Regions from separate parts of the Kitasatospora sp. NPDC059722 genome, predicted to be linked through region 1. Evidence: riboswitches for the same ligand, from Rfam matches in the RefSeq annotation. Region 1 holds a riboswitch; the other holds the start of a gene.
What was found. A riboswitch is a leader RNA that binds a small molecule or an ion and turns the genes downstream of it on or off. The one in region 1 is predicted to bind S-adenosylmethionine.

Region 2: linked by a shared signal. The riboswitch ahead of ACFV4F_RS15910 (aminotransferase class V-fold PLP-dependent enzyme) and the one ahead of thrC (threonine synthase) in region 1 are both predicted to bind S-adenosylmethionine.

The regions. Positions count from the first base shown of each region.
Region 1 is NZ_JBHWGD010000112.1:1,781-5,968, reverse strand. It holds gene ACFV4F_RS37820 (ubiquitin-like small modifier protein 1) at 272-550, opposite strand; gene thrC (threonine synthase) at 574-1,854, opposite strand; SAM riboswitch class I at 1,872-2,004, opposite strand; gene ACFV4F_RS37810 (glucosyl-3-phosphoglycerate synthase) at 2,147-3,175, shown strand; gene ACFV4F_RS37805 (trehalose-6-phosphate synthase) at 3,441-4,188, shown strand, end outside.
Region 2 is NZ_JBHWGD010000020.1:67,278-71,465, forward strand. It holds gene ACFV4F_RS15900 (rhomboid family intramembrane serine protease) at 1-254, shown strand, start outside; gene ACFV4F_RS15905 (Lrp/AsnC ligand binding domain-containing protein) at 296-577, shown strand; gene ACFV4F_RS15910 (aminotransferase class V-fold PLP-dependent enzyme) at 588-1,952, opposite strand; SAM riboswitch class IV at 2,005-2,122, opposite strand; gene trpD (anthranilate phosphoribosyltransferase) at 2,232-3,308, opposite strand; gene ACFV4F_RS15920 (hypothetical protein) at 3,425-3,850, opposite strand.

The sequences.
Region 1 (4,188 bases):
CGGACGGCGGAGCGGCGGTTCGCACGGGGAGGGTGAGGGGGACCCCTGTTCCCGGCCGAGCGATACTCTACTCCCACTCGACCGGGAAATATTCCCGCCGAAATGCGAGCGGGGGGGGGCCCCCCCCCCCCCCGCGGGGGCCCGCGCCGGGCGCGCCGCGCGCCGGCCGGGGGGGGGGGCGCGCCCCCCCCCCCCCCCCCCCCCCCCCCCCCCCCCCCCACCGACGCCCGCCCCCCCCCCCCGCGCGCCCCCGGTCGGAGCGGGGCGCGGCTCAGCAGCCGCCGGCCACCGCCGGAATGATCGAGACGCTGGCACCGTCCTTGATCTCGGTCGCCAGTCCCTCGGCGAATCGCACGTCGTCGTCGTTCACGTACACGTTCACGAAACGGCGCAGCTTGCCGGTGTCGTCCAGGATGCGCGCGGAGATGCCCGCGTGGTTCTTCTCCAGGTCGGCGATGACGTCGCCCAGGGTCCCGCCGTCGGCGGTGACCTCGGCGGACCCGCCGGTGTAGGTGCGCAGGATGGTGGGGATGCGGACGGTGGCGCTCATGGGTGGCTCTCCTCGTGGGGGAATCAGGCGGACGCGAGGCCGGCGGTGCGGAAGGACTCCAGCGTCGGGCGGATGACCGCGGTCATCCCGGCATCGGCGACGGCGTCCAGGGTCTTGAGGCCGTCACCGGTGTTGATCGCGACGGTCTCCTTGGCCGGATCCAGCTGCCCGGTCTCGACCAGCTTCTTGAGCACGCCGACGGTCACCCCGCCCGCGGTCTCGGCGAAGATGCCCTCGGTGCGGGCCAGCAGCCGGATGGCGGCCACCACCTCGGCGTCGGTGACGTCCTCGACCGCTCCGCCGGTGCGCCGCGCGATGTCCAGCACGTACGGGCCGTCCGCCGGGTTGCCGATCGCCAGCGACTTGGCGATGGTGTCCGGCTTCACCGGCTTGATCACGTCCCGGCCGGCCTTGAACGCCGCGGAGACCGGCGAGCAGCCCTCGGCCTGGGCGCCGAAGATCCGGTACGGCCGGTCCTCGACCAGCCCGAGCTTGATCAGCTCCTGCAGGCCCTTGTCGATCTTCGTGAGCTGCGAGCCCGAGGCGATCGGGATGACGATCTGCTCCGGCAGCCGCCAGCCGAGCTGCTCGCAGATCTCGTACGCGAGCGTCTTGGAGCCCTCGCCGTAGTACGGGCGGAGGTTGACGTTGACGAAGCCCCAGCCCTCGCCGGCCGGGTCGCCGATCAGCTCCGAGCAGAAGCGGTTCACGTCGTCGTAGTTGCCCTCGATGCCGACCAGCTCGCCGCCGTACACACCGGCCATGACGACCTTGCCCTGCTCCAGGTCGTGCGGGATGAACACGCACGAGCGGAACCCGGCCCGGGCCGCCGCCGCACCCACCGCACCGGCCAGGTTGCCGGTCGACGAGCAGGAGAGCGTGGTGTAGCCGAAGGCGCGCGCGGCCTCGATCGCGCAGGCCACCACGCGGTCCTTGAACGAGTGCGTCGGGTTCCCCGAGTCGTCCTTCACGTACAGGTTCGCGGTGAACCCGAGCTCGCGACCGAGGTTGTCCGCCTTGACCAGCGGGGTCCAGCCGGGATTCAGGTTCGGCTTCGAAGCGACGTCCGCGGGCACCGGCAGCAGCGGCGCGTAGCGCCAGATCGACGCGGGCCCGGCCTCGATGCGCTTGCGCAGCTCCTCGGCGGCCTCGCTCCCGAACTCGTACGCGATCTCCAGCGGCCCGAAGCACTCCACACAGGCGAAGCTCGGACCGAGCGGGAAGCGGGTGCCGCACTCCCGACAGGACAGGGCGGTGGCGGGGCCGAGATCCACGGATGCGGGTGCGACTGTGTCGATAGCCATGATGGCGGAGGCCTCTCTCCTCATCTTCCCCGTGGTGCGGGCGCACCACGGGCCGGAATTGGCACCTGTCCCGCCGGGGCCTGGTGAAAGCCGCGCGAGAAGGTTGCCGGGACGTCAACGGGCCGTTCCCTCAGTCCCTCTGGATGAGCATGTGAAGTTGTCGTCAGCGGTGACCCCGGCGTGCGAAGGTCCGACCGCTGTACGAAGACTGTATCCGAAGGCGCCGAGCCCGAAAGGGACCGTCCGCCACGCGAGATGGCCCGTTCCACCCCGATCCGCCGAGGAGAGTCCCGTGCCCGCCGAACCGACCCCCGCACTCCTCCCGCAGGCGGCCTCCTGGCTGGGCCGCCGCTCGTGGAGCGCGGCCGACCGGCCGGTCGACACCCTCCTGGCGGCCAAGCGCCGCACCGGCCACACCGTCAGCGTCGTCCTGCCCGCCCTCGACGAGGCGGCCACCGTCGGCGACATCGTCCGCACGATCCGGCGCGAGCTGATGGAGCGCCTCCCCCTCGTCGACGAGCTCGTCGTCGTCGACTCAGGCTCCGCCGACGACACCGCCGCCGTGGCCGCCGCGGCCGGCGCCCGGGTCGTGCCGCGCGACGGGATCCTGCCCCGGCTGCCCGCCGTGCCCGGCAAGGGCGAGGTGCTGTGGCGCTCGCTGCTGGTCACCCGCGGCGACATCGTCTGCTTCGTCGACGCCGACCTGCGCGAGTTCGACCCCGCCTTCGTCTCCGGCACCGTCGGCCCGCTGCTCACCGAGCCGGACATCCAGCTGGTCAAGGCCATGTACGACCGCCCGCTCGAAGTCAGCGGCTCCGCCGGGGACCCTGACGCGGTCTTCCCGGCCGGCGGTGGCCGGGTGACCGAACTGGTCGCCCGCCCCCTCCTCAACCTGCACTGGCCGGAACTCGCCGGTTTCGTCCAGCCGCTCGGCGGCGAGTACGCGGCCCGCCGCGTACTGCTCGAACGGCTCCCCTTCCCCACCGGCTACGGCGTCGAACTCGGCCTCCTGGTCGACGCGTTGGAGCTCGTCGGCCTCGACGCCCTGGCCCAGGTCGACGTCGGCGTCCGCCACCACCGCCACCAGGACGGCCAGGCCCTCGGCCGGATGGCCGCCACCATCTACCGGACCGCGCTGGAACGCCTCGACCGCGCCCACCGCCTCAAGGCGTCGGCCGACCTCGTCCACCCGCTGCTCACGCAGTTCACCCGCGACCCGGAGACCCGCGCGTTCACCGCCCACACGCACCCCGTGACGGCCACGGAACGCCCCCCGATGCACACCGTCCCCGAGTACGCGAAGCGCCGCACCGACGAGTGACAGACCCGAGCAGTGCGGCCGCTGCGATCTCGCCGGTTGTCCGGCGATTGGTTTGCGACGTCTGCCGACCGGCAACGTACCAACCGTGACTCCTCCCCCTCTCGACGAGGAGGCTTCCCACTCGACCCCTGCGGAGCCTCATGGCGGCCAAGCCCTGACCGCTGCATGTCGCAGGTCTTCGACGGTACGGCCGCGCTGCGCTCCGCTCCGCCGTACGCTCGGATTCCACCCCGAAGGGTGAACGGGTAGACCCAGAAGAGGACTCATGGCCGATTCATCGACCAAACGTTCGAGCGCGACCGTGCTGGTGGCGTCCAACCGCGGACCGGTCTCCTTCAGCACCGCGGACGACGGCACGCTGACCCTCAAACGCGGTGGCGGAGGCCTGGTCTCCGGCCTCTCCGCGATCGACGACCCGAACGCCGTCTGGGTGTGCGCCGCCCTGGGCGACGCGGACCGCCGGGCCGCCCGCGAAGCCCCCCACGGCCGCCTCGACCTGGCCGGCCACGACGTCGGCGGACAGGCCGTCCGGATGCTGGACATCGACCCGGAGACCTTCGCCCGCGCCTACAACGGCGTCGCCAACTCGACCCTCTGGTTCGTCAGCCACCTGCTCTACGCCACGCCCACCGCCCCCGCCTTCGACGCCGGCTTCCGCACCGAGTGGGCCGCCTACGAGACGTACAACCGGGCCTTCTCGGACGCCCTCGCGGCCGAGGCCGCCCCGAACGCCGCCGTCCTGGTCCAGGACTACCACCTGTCCCTCACCCCGGCCCTGCTCCGCGCGGCCCGCCCCGACCTGCGCATCGGCCACTTCTCCCACACCCCGTGGGCCCCGCCCGAGTACTTCCGGCTCCTCCCGGACGACGTGGCCAGGGCCGTCCTCACCGGCATCCTCGGCGCCGACCGGGCCGGCTTCCTCACCGAACGCTGGGCGAGGGCCTTCGCCGCGTGCTGCGAGGAGATCCTGCACGCGACCGTCGACCACGACGCCCTCACCATCACCCACGACG
Region 2 (4,188 bases), on a different contig from region 1:
CGATCTCCGCCGTCCTGGGCGCCTACCTGCGCTTCCACCCGCGCTCCCGGGTGACGACGCTCGTCCCGCTGCTGCTCTTCCTGCCGCTGCGGTTCCCGGCCTGGCTGGTGCTGGGCCTCTGGTTCGCCCTGCAGTGGTGGTCGGTGCACTCGGCCGGGCCCGGGGTCGCCTACCTGGTCCACGTGATCGGCTTCTGCGCCGGCTTCCTCTACGCCTGCACCGTCGTCGGTCACCCCCCGAGACGACCCGGCTGAGGCCCGATACGCTGGCGCCACCCCACGAAGGAGCCGGAACAGTGATCACCGCCATCGTCCTGATCAAGACCAGTGTCGACCGCATCCCGGAGATCGCCGAGGCCATCGCCGCCATCGAGGGCGTCAGCGAGGTGTACTCGGTGACCGGCGGCTACGACCTGGTCGCGATGGTGCGGGTGCGCAAGCACGACGACCTGGCCGACGTCATCCCGGGCCGGCTGAACAAGGTCCCGGGCGTCGCCCACACCGAGACCCAGATCGCCTTCCGCACCTACTCCCAGCACGACCTGGAGGCCGCGTTCGCGCTCGGCCTGGACGAGTAGTCCTCAGTCCTCAGTCCTCACGGCGAGTGTCGGCGACGCAACGGCCGCCCTCGTTCCGGTAGTTCCACGCCGCGCCGTCCGTGACCAGCTCGCGGACGGCGGTCAGGAAGCGGTCGACGTGCTCGTCCGGGGTCCCGGCGCCGAAGCTGACCCGGATGGCGTTCAGGCTGCGCTCGCCCGGCAGCGACGGCTCCGGCGCGCCGCACTCGGACGGCGCCACGTCCTCGTCGCCGAGCAGCGTGCGCACCAGCGGGTGCGCGCAGAACAGCCCGTCGCGCACGCCGATGCCGTACTCGGCGGAGAGCGCGGCCGAGAAGTGCGAGCTGTTCCAGCCCCGGACGACGAAGGACAGCACGCCCACCCGCGCCGAGTCGGAGCCGAACAGGCTCAGCACCTTGACCTGCGGGATCTCCGCCAGCCCGGCCGTGAGCCGGGCGATCAGCGCCTGCTCGCGGGCCTCCAGCGCGTCGAAGCCGGCCTCGCTCAGCGCCCGGCAGGCGGACGCGATGGCGTAGGCGCCGATGACGTTCGGCGAGCCGGCCTCGTGCCGGGCCGGGCCGGTGTGCCACTGGACGGCCACCGAACCGTCGGCCTCCCGGGCCACCGTCCGGGTCGCACCGCCGCCGGCCAGGTACGGCTCGGCCGCGTCCAGCCAGTCCGCCCGGCCGGCCAGCACCCCGGCGCCGAACGGCGCGTAGATCTTGTGGCCGGAGAAGGCGATCCAGTCGACGTCCAGCTCGGCCACCGAGACCCGGTGGTGCGGGGCGAGCTGCGCGGCGTCCAGCACCACCCGGGCGCCGTGCCGGTGCGCGGTCGCGGTGAGCTCGGCGACCGGCCACAGCTCGCCGGTGACGTTCGAGGCGCCGGTGACGCACAGCAGCTTCGGGCCCTCGGGCGCCCCGGCGAGCGCGGCGTCCAGCGCGGCGACGGCCTCGGCGTGCGAGCGGGGAGCGCGCAGGTAGGTGACGTCGAGCCCGGCGTGGGCCCAGGGCAGCAGCGAGGCGTGGTGCTCGGTCTCGAACGCGAACACCCGGGTGCCGGCCGGCAGCGCGGCGGCGAGCAGGTTGAGCGAGTCGGTGGTGGCCCGGGTGAAGACCACCTGGTCGCCCTCGCGCAGGCCGAGGAACTCGCCGACGGTCCGGCGGCTCTGCTCGAACAGGTCGGTGGACAGCTGCGAGAGGTACCCGGCGCCGCGGTGCACGCTGCCGTAGTAGGGGGCGTACGCGGCGACGTCGTCCCACACCCGCTGCAGCGCCGGCGAGCTGGCCGCGTAGTCGAGCGGCGCGTAGCCGACCTTCTCGCCGTTGACGAGCGGCACCTGGACGTCGTGGCCGAGGACGGCCAGGGGGGCGCAGATTTCGGTGGCAAGGGACATGAGGATGCACTCCTTCGGAGGTCGAGGGACCCCGGGAGTGCTAGTCGTCGGGCGTCCGCGCTTGCCTCGCGGACGGTTCGCCGCGCGGCCCGGTCCTCACCCAGGGCACCCCGCCACGGACGGAGGGTTGCCGGACAGCAAGCTGGGGCTTGTCGCTGTCACTCATGACCTGGACAGGACTCTAGGTCGCGTCCGCCCGGTGGTCAAACAGGCATCCACCATCCGGACAGCCGAAGGGGCCCGCGGCGACGAACTGCCACGGGCCCCTCAACTCGCTTGTCAGTCCCGGCCGGTGGCCTCCGACCAGCGCCGCAGCAGCTCCTGCGCCGCGCCCGAGTCCACGGCCGCCGCGGCCCGCTCCATGCCGGCCGCCAGCTGCTCGGCGAGCGGCGCGTCCGTCAGGTCCAGCGCCACCAGCGCCGCCGCCGTGTTGAGCAGGACGGCGTCCCGCACCGGCCCGCGCTCCCCGGCCAGCAGCCGGCGCGCGACCTCGGCGTTGTAGGAGGCGTCCGCCCCGCGGAGCGCCTCGATGCCGACGAGCTCGATGCCGACGTCCCGCGGGTCGAAGGCGGTCTCGGTGACGATGCCGTCCCGCACGATCCACACCTGCGACGTCGTGGTGACGGTCAGCTCGTCCAGGCCGTCGTCGCCGCGGAAGACCAGCGCCGTGGAGCCGCGCCGGGCGAGGACGCCCGCGATCAGCCCGGCGAGCCGGGTGTCGAAGCAGCCGACGGCGTGCGCGGTGACCTTCGCCGGGTTGGTCAGCGGGCCGAGGATGTTGAACGCGGTCGGCACCCCGAGGTCGCGCCGGGCGGTGGCGGCGTGCCGCATCGACGGGTGGAACCTCGCCGCGAAGCAGAAGGTGAGCCCGACCTCCTCGGCCACCTCGGCGACCCGCCGGGCCGACAGGTCCAGGGCGATGCCGAGCTTCTCCAGCACGTCCGACGACCCGCTCGCCGAGGAGGACGCCCGGTTGCCGTGCTTGACCACCTTGGCACCGGCGGCCGCGGCGACGATCGCGGACATCGTGGAGATGTTGACGGTCTTGGCGCGGTCGCCGCCGGTACCGACGATGTCCACCGCCGGGCCCGGGATGTCCAGCGGCTCGGCGTGCGCGTACATCGCGTCCACCAGGCCGCTGATCTCGTCGACCGTCTCGCCCTTGGCCCGCAGCGCCACCATGAACCCGGCGACCTGGACGGGGGACGCCTCGCCGCTCATGATCCGGTCCATCGCCCACGCGGTGGCCGAGCGGTCGAGGTCCTCCCCCTTCAACAGCGCCGCCAGGAGGTCCGGCCAGGTGCGGACCACCTGCGCGGGGTCGGTACCACCGTTCGCAGGGTTCACGTTCACCATGGCTGACTCCAGCTGTTGTCGGTTCCCCCAGGGGGGACGTCCGTACGGATGGAGTCAGCCTATCGAGCAGCGGGGTACCTCCGGCCCTGTCTTCTCTAGTACTGAGACGGCGCCGCTCAGCGCGTCGCGGGGGCCCGCTTGGCCAGGCGCGCCCGCAGCAGCGTGGCCACCGCCCCGGCCAGTGCGACCGGGTCGACCGGGCGCGAGATCGCCGCGTCGGCCCGGCTCCAGGCGGCCAGCCAGGAGTCCTGCGGCCGGCCGATCAGCACCAGCACCGGCGGGCAACCGTAGATCTCGTCCTTGAGCTGGCGCCCGAGTCCGAGCCCGCCGGCCGGCACCGCCTCGCCGTCCAGGATGCAGAGGTCGACGCCGCCCTTCTCCAGCGCCCGCAGCACCGCGGGGGTGGTCGCGCACTCCAGGTAGGACAGCTCCGGCAGATCCTCGGCGGGCCGGCGGCCGAGCGCCGTCAGCACCTGCTCGCGGGTGTTGCGGTCGTCGCTGTAGACGAGGACGGTGAGCGTCTCATCGGTCGTGTACGCCATTGACCCTGCTCCCTCAAGTGTGATCCGGACCACGTTCGCCTGACCCGGATGCTACTCCGGATCACCCCCGGCCGAGCCCTCCCCCGCGCGCGTTCCTCCTCAAGGCGCCGCGCCCGGGGCTCACCCGCCCGGAGGACGCCCCGTCACCCGGCCACGCGCAGTCCACCCGGACGGCCGACAGCCGGGCCCGCTCCCCTACCTCCGGGCACTGCGCCGACCGTGCATCGACACGCTGGGCAACGGGGTCCAAGGGCCCTCCGAGGAACCGTCAGAAAAGGGACACGCCGCTGCTCAGGTACCGTCCGGGCACCTGGGTGCCCCCCAAGCGGGCATACCGC